One region of the Streptomyces sp. NPDC006544 genome, then DNA from elsewhere that is predicted to be linked to it. Evidence: riboswitches for the same ligand, from Rfam matches in the RefSeq annotation. Region 1 holds a riboswitch; the other holds the start of a gene.
What was found. A riboswitch is a leader RNA that binds a small molecule or an ion and turns the genes downstream of it on or off. The one in region 1 is predicted to bind cobalamin.

Region 1 (3,451 bases):
GGCGCGGACCTCCGGGGCGGCAAGCCCCATGTTCATCGGCCCGAAGGACACGTCCTGTTCGACGGACGCCGCGAAGAGCTGGTCGTCCGGGTCCTGCACCACCAGCTGGACGGAGGTCCGCAGCCGGGTCAGGCCGGTTCGGTCGTACGAGACCTTCGTGCCGTCGAGCCGCAGCGCACCCGATCCGGGCCGCAGGCCGCCGCTCAGCAGCCGCATCAGCGTGGTCTTGCCGCTGCCGTTGCGGCCCAGCAGGGCCAGCGCCCGCTCCTGCGCGATGGCGAAGTCGACGCCGGTGAGCACCGCGGGGCCGTCCTCGTAGGCGTAGCCCGCACCGGCCAGTTCCACCAACGGGTCCGCAGGCGGGTTCGCAGGCGGGCCGAGCGGCTCGATCGGGTTCAACGGGTCCGACGCGTTCACAGGTACAGCCCCTTCAGGGTGAGGGTCAGGGTGGTCAACGTGGCCAGCAGACCGGCCGTGCCCGCCAGGAACCGCCAGGACAGGGCCGACTCCGGTACGAGGACCCGCAGCGCGCCGTCGTAGCCCCGCCCGGCCAGCCCCGCCTGGAGCTTGGCCGCGCGGTCGAAGGCCCGTACGAACGAGGTCGCGGCCAGACCGGCCAGGGAACGCCACACCGCCGCCCGGCCGGTGTGCCCGAGGCGGGCCGCCTGGGCCCGGCGGACCTGCGCGACGGAGTCGAGGAGCAGGAACCCGATCCGGTACATGACCAGGGCCACGTCCACGACCGGTGCCGGCACCCCGGCCCGGACCAGCCGGGGGAGCACGTCGGAGACCGGGGTGGTGAAGGCGAACAGCAGCAGCCCGAGCGAGGCCGCCGAGGTGCGCAGGAGCAGTTCGGCGGCGTGCCGGGGGCCGTCGGGGGCCAGGGCGAGCGGTCCGGTGGGACCGCCGACCGCGAACAGCAGCGGCAGCGCTCCGGTGAAGCAGAAGCCGAGCGGGATCCGGAACGCCCGCCACAACTGCCGCCCGGCCACCCCCGCCGGGCCGAGCAGTACGGCGAGGGTCGCGGCGGCCACCAGCGGGCCGCCCGGCCAGGGCGGCAGGCACACGGCGGTCACCGTCAGCCCGACCCCGAGCAATGCCTTCTCCAGCGGGTGGCGGCCGCGCCAGCGGCTGCCGTGGGCAGCCACGTCGATCGGCAGCACCGCCTACGCCTCCGAGGAGGCGGGTGCGGGAGCCGCGGCGGCGGCCGCGCCCTGGCGGCGGCCCCTGCGGACGCCGAAGTAGTACGCCAGCACACCCGCGCCCAACGCCGCCTGCAGGGCGAACAGCGCCGACTCCACCTCCCCGGAGGGGGGTTCGTACAGCGGCGAGAACCACGGCTCGTAATCCGGCTCGAGCTCGGTGATGGCCGCCTCCGCCTGCGCGTCGGCGCCCGCGAAGGGCTCCTCCTTGCCCTCGCCGAGGCCGAGTGCGAGGGGGATGACGGCGAGCGCCGCCACCATGAGCAGCAACAAGCCGTTGATCTTCGTGTTCCTGGACAGGCCGCTCATCGGACCGCCGCCTCCCCTTCGGTCTTCGCTTCGGTCTTCGCATCGGGCTTCTCGTCGGGCTTCTCGTCGGTCTGCTCCGCGGTGCGGGCGGGCGCCGGCTTCGAGACGCCGAGCCGGACGAGGTCCGACGCGCTCGCCTGCAACAGCAGCCGCATCACGAGGACGGTCAGCAGGCCCTCGCTCACGGCCAGCGGGATCTGCGTGACCGCGAAGATCCCTCCGAACTTGGCGAGCGAGCCCGGGAACCCGGTGGCCGGGTCCGGGAAGGCGAGCGCGAGCTGGACGCTGGTGACGCAGTAGGTGACCAGGTCGGCGACGAAGGCACCGAAGAAGACGGTGACCATCAGGGGCAGGGCGAACCCGCGCAGCAGCCGGTAGACGGCGTAGCCCGCCCACGGACCGGCGACGGCCATCGAGAAGACGTTGGCGCCGAGGGTGGTGAGCCCGCCGTGTGCCAGCAGCAGGGCCTGGAAGAGCAGGGTGATCGTGCCGAGCACCGTCATGATCGGCGGCCGGAACAGGATCGCCCCGAGCCCCGTGCCGGTGGGATGCGAGCAACTGCCCGTCACCGAGGGGATCTTCAGGGCGGACAGGACGAAGGTGAAGGCTCCGGCCGCGCCGAGGAGCAGCGTGCTCTCGGGGTTGGCCTTCACCTCGCGGGTGAGCGAGCGGACGCCGTGGACGACGAAGGGAGCGGACGCGGCGCCCCAGGCGACCGCGTGCAAAGGGGGCAGGAACCCCTCGGCTATATGCATGAGTGGGGAGACCTCTCCAGCACCTCGTGGATGGACAACGCACCCTGGCCGGTCTCCTGGCTCACGGGTGCTGATGTCCCGGCCCCGCCTTCCCGGGCAGCACGGAAACTCCCGCGCAGCCCAGTGGCTTTCCCGCAGGAGTGGAGCCGGACTTCCCGATCACAGTGGCGAGGGCCGCACCGGTTTCCCACCGGTTTCCCGAACACCAAGGCCCGCTGACCCTAGTCGGCCGCACGGACCGGTAACAACCCGCCCCAAGGGTACCGATCGGCCACCGCATTCCGCTTGGTGCTCACCCTTCGTACCCGCGGGAGTGCCCCTCTGCCCCAATGTCCTCACGGGACCCTGGAGTTCCGCCTTCCCTTTCGCGCCGGGGAGGGGCGCTCCACCGACCCGCGATGTTCCGTACGACGAGCGGGCGGGCCCCGTTCGGGCGATGCCCGGTGGCGGTGGTGCCCGGCGGGGCCGAGGCTGGACGCGTGGCCGCAGACACCGATACCGCGAAGCGCTTCGACTACTCCGACCTGACCGCCGTCTACGTCAACTGCACGCTGAAGCGATCGCCGGAGCCCAGCAACACCGAGGGCCTGATCGACAAGAGCCGCACCGTGATGGAGGCGGCGGGTGTCCGGACCTCGCTCGTCCGCGCCGTCGACCACGACATCGCCACGGGCGTCTGGCCCGATATGACCGACCACGGCTGGGAGAGCGACCAGTGGCCGGTGCTCTACAGCCAGATCATGGACGCCGACATCCTCGTGCTGTGCGGACCGATCTGGCTCGGGGACAACAGCTCGGTGATGAAGCAGGTCATCGAGCGGCTGTACGCCTGCTCCTCGATCCTGAACGAGCACGGCCAGTACGCCTACTACGGGCGCGTCGGCGGGGCGCTGATCACCGGCAACGAGGACGGCGTCAAACACTGCGCCATGAACATCCTCTACAGCCTCCAGCACCTGGGCTACGCGATCCCGCCGCAGGCCGACGCCGGCTGGATCGGCGAGGCCGGCCCGGGACCCTCGTACCTCGACCCGGGATCCGGCGGCCCCGAGAACGACTTCACCAACCGCAACACGGCCTTCATGAGCTGGAACCTCATGCACCTCGCCGCCCTGCTGAAGCGGAACGGCGGGATGCCGTCGCACGGAAACCAGCGCTCCCAGTGGGACGCGGGCTGCCGCTTCG
Region 2 (3,451 bases), on a different contig from region 1:
CTGGCCCGCGCCCGGTCCGCCGAGCACGATGTCGAGCACCTGGCCCGGGGGGATCCGGACCGGCCCCAGGGCCAGCCCGGCCACGGCCGACACCACCAGTGCGGCGGCGAGCACGGCCAGGACGACCGGCGTACGGGTGAGCGCGCGGGCGAGCCGGCGCCTCACGCGGCGTCGGGGTGCAGCTGGGCACCCAGGGATTCGACGGCGCCGGCCACGCGCACGCCGAGTACGGCGGAGGACAGCGGGAGCACGACGAACCGCCGGTTCTTGACGGCGGGAACCTGCGCGAGCGCCGGGTCGTTCAGCAGGCGCTGCTTCTTCGCTTCGACGGTGGTGCCGCCGTAGTCGTAGATGAGGACGACCTCGGGCTTCCGCTCGATGACCTTTTCCCACGACACGTCACCGAAGGTGTCCTGGAGGTCGGCGAACACGTTCGTCCCGCCCGCCAGCGAGACGATCTCGTTGCCGATGCCGTTTCCTCCCGAGGTGAAGGCGGAGGCATCGCCGGAGTCGTAGGCGAAGACCGTCGGCCTGGCCTTGTCCTTCACCCGTCCGGTGACGGCGTCGATGCGGCGCTGCTCCTGCGCGATGAGCTCCTCGCCGCGCTCGGGCACTCCGAAGGTCCGGGCCACCTCGGTGATCTCGGTCTTGAGCTGGTCCAGCCCGACGGGCCCTTCGGTGCAGTACTCCACGCTGAGGCGTGAGTTGATCCCGCTCTCGGCGAGCACCTGGCGGTCCCGGCCCTGCGCCTTGTCGAAGGCGCTGGAGTAACCCCCGTACACGAAATCGGGGTTGGCGCCGAGGAGGACTTCCTTGGAGGGATATTCCTTCGCCAGCACCTTGATCTTGTCGTACGCGGGCCGGTAGTCGGGCAGTACGGCGTCGTCGAGGTAGGCGGTCCCGGCCATCTTCTCCTCGAGCCCGAGGGCGAGGAGGAGCTCGGTGGCGTGCTGGTTCATCGCCACCGCGCGCCGCGGCGGCGCCTGGTAGGTGCTGCTGACACCGCAGTTGGTGACGGTGTACGGATACCCGGGTGCGGCGGGCGCCCCGGCCGCCGCGTCCTCCGCTCCGGGCGATCCTCCGCAGGCGGTCACGGACATCAGGAACGAGACGGGCACGAGCGCGCGCAGGAGGGCGCGGGGGTACGACGACATGACGAAGCCTCTCCGGGGGATCCGCGTCCCCTGGTCGAACGGAAAAGGCGGTGCGTCAGTGTCTGACTCCCGGATCCCCCGCGGGGGAGGTCCGGTCACAGTGGCGGGACCGCACCGGATTCGCACCGGTTTCCTGTCCTGCACCGCCTGAAGAGCTCATCCCAGTCTGCCAGACGGACGATCATCACCGGCCGGGAAGTCGCGTACCCGTTCTGCTGGCCGCCGCCGGCCCGTGGGCCTTCATTCGTGATGCGAGTGCAACTCCGTTACCACAAAGGCGGCTTCATCAGGCCGATACGTCCAACTGCTCGCGCCGGGGCCGCCCTCGAACCTCTCGGCACGGGGCTTCCCCGGGCGTAGGATGCGTCACGTCGCCTATCCCGGAGCAGCCGATGGCGTGCAACCCCCCGGCCCTCGATGTGCAGTCGGTCGCCGAGCTCTACTCGCAACTCTCCGGCGTGCTCGCTGGATTCGCGCTCACGGCGGTCTTCATCGTCATTTCCCACTATCTCGGCGAGGGCGTGCCGACGGGCCGACGGCAAGAGGCGCTCGACCAAGCCCTTCCCGCGCTCCTCGCGGCCCTGCTCGGGCTGATCTTCAGCTCGCTCACCTACTGCGCCGTCGCGGCCGATGGGGACAACCACGGCCGGGCGCTGTTCGAGCACGTCGTGGCCGGCGTCGGTTTCGCCGTCGCCGCGGCACTGCTCGTCCTGGCCACCGTCCTGCTCGTCGAGGGCGTCCTGCCCTACGACCCCGTCCACTACGCGCGGCGCCTCCTCGGGCAGTGCGCGCCCCTGCCGATCTTCGCGCTCCTGTCGAACGGCGCGTACGCCTACGGCAAGGCGTACAACGACGGGAAGGCCCCCGGCTGGCTGGGCGCCCTCATCGTCCTGCTGCTGTCCTTGGTGCTCGCCGCTTCCGTCCTGGGCTACGCGGCGTACGGCCGTCCCCGTCTGGACAGGATCCGCGTGACCGGTGGCGGGGTCACCCGGACGATCGCGGTGAGCGGACTGTCGATCGTGACCGTGTGCCTGCTGAGCGTCGTGACCACCATGGGCATCACCGGCACGGGCTGCTCCGTGCCCGTCGGTGCCGTCGTCGCCGCCCTGCTCGTCGGGTTCCTCGCCGCCCTCGGCCTGTCCATCTGGCTCTTCGTCACCCGCCCGGTCCGCCCCCCGGACCCGGCCCCGGCTCCCCCACAGACACCAGCGCCGACACCAGCACCTGGGCCTGGGCCTGCGTGATGCCGTGATGCCGTGATGGCCGTGATCAACGCCCCTGGAGCGCGACCCGGTAGAAGACCTTTCCGTCGTGGGGCACCGCACCCAGCGCCTCGTAGAACCCGAGAGCCGGCGGGTTGTCGGTGTCGGCCGTCCACTCGACCCGCGAGCAACCGGCCGCGACCGCCTCGTTCTTGAGGCCCGCCATGAGCGCTCCGGCCACGCCACGGCGACGGGCGGACTCCCGGACGTAGAGCTCCTTGAGGAACAGGGAGGTCCCGGCGCCGGACGCCGGCCACAGGAAGGTGTACGAGGCGAAGCCCAGGACGCCGTCGTCATCGCGGGCCAGGAGGACCGTCGCGGCCGGCCGGTCGCCGAACAGGGCGCGCCGGATCTGTCCGGGGTCGCCGGGAGTCGGCTTCCCGCCGTAATAGGCCGCTATCTCTCCGAGCACCACGGAGATGATGTCCACGTCCCGCTCGGTCGCCTGCTCGATCCGCACTGCTGCCCCTCTCGCCAAAGGGCAGCGCCAACACCCCGCGCAGCGCCCGTACCCACCTCCGACACCGTCCGTGCCTCGGGAACCCTAACCGTCGCCTCCCCCGGACGGTAGGTGATCAATGCAGGCCTGGGCAGGCCGGGCCGTCTGGCGGACACCGCCGCTGCCGGGACCACCGATCGATGCGACGGCCGCCGCGACCCTCCCCCACCCCTCGGTGATGGAGCCGTCGTGCCGCACCCCGGGGCGGCGAGGCCGCCACATGCGGAATCTTCGCTGTCATATGCCTATCGGCTCTCGGATCCGCGTGCCTATGGTGTGGCTCCGGAACCTCCCGGGCGCATCTCCCTCCCGGCTCCCCACGGGAGGGTTGCCGCGCGTCCGGGCCCGCGCGGGCCCGGACGGGGGCGGATCATCCCGGGCCGTGCACCGTCTGGAGGTGTCCGGTCTTGCCCACCGTGAGGACGACCCGCTCGGTCTTGCCCAGCGCCGCCAGGACCAGCCACACGACGCCCCAGAGCAGGCAGGTGAGGAAGGTCAGAAGGGCGTGCAGGACGTGATTGACCTCCTTGTCGCGC

Region 2: another riboswitch for cobalamin. It lies ahead of ABZY44_RS06920 (ABC transporter substrate-binding protein); the one in region 1 lies ahead of ABZY44_RS00020 (energy-coupling factor ABC transporter permease).

Annotation. Positions count from the first base shown of each region.
Region 1 is NZ_JBEXOV010000001.1:2,071-5,521, reverse strand. It holds gene ABZY44_RS00035 (ATP-binding cassette domain-containing protein) at 1-390, opposite strand, end outside; gene cbiQ (cobalt ECF transporter T component CbiQ) at 414-1,163, opposite strand; gene ABZY44_RS00025 (energy-coupling factor ABC transporter substrate-binding protein) at 1,167-1,502, opposite strand; gene ABZY44_RS00020 (energy-coupling factor ABC transporter permease) at 1,508-2,266, opposite strand; cobalamin riboswitch at 2,295-2,491, opposite strand; gene ABZY44_RS00015 (flavodoxin family protein) at 2,746-3,451, shown strand, end outside.
Region 2 is NZ_JBEXOV010000009.1:67,063-70,513, forward strand. It holds gene ABZY44_RS06915 (iron ABC transporter permease) at 1-165, opposite strand, end outside; gene ABZY44_RS06920 (ABC transporter substrate-binding protein) at 162-1,154, opposite strand; cobalamin riboswitch at 1,190-1,329, opposite strand; gene ABZY44_RS06925 (hypothetical protein) at 1,547-2,398, shown strand; gene ABZY44_RS06930 (GNAT family N-acetyltransferase) at 2,424-2,876, opposite strand; gene ABZY44_RS06935 (hypothetical protein) at 3,286-3,451, opposite strand, start outside.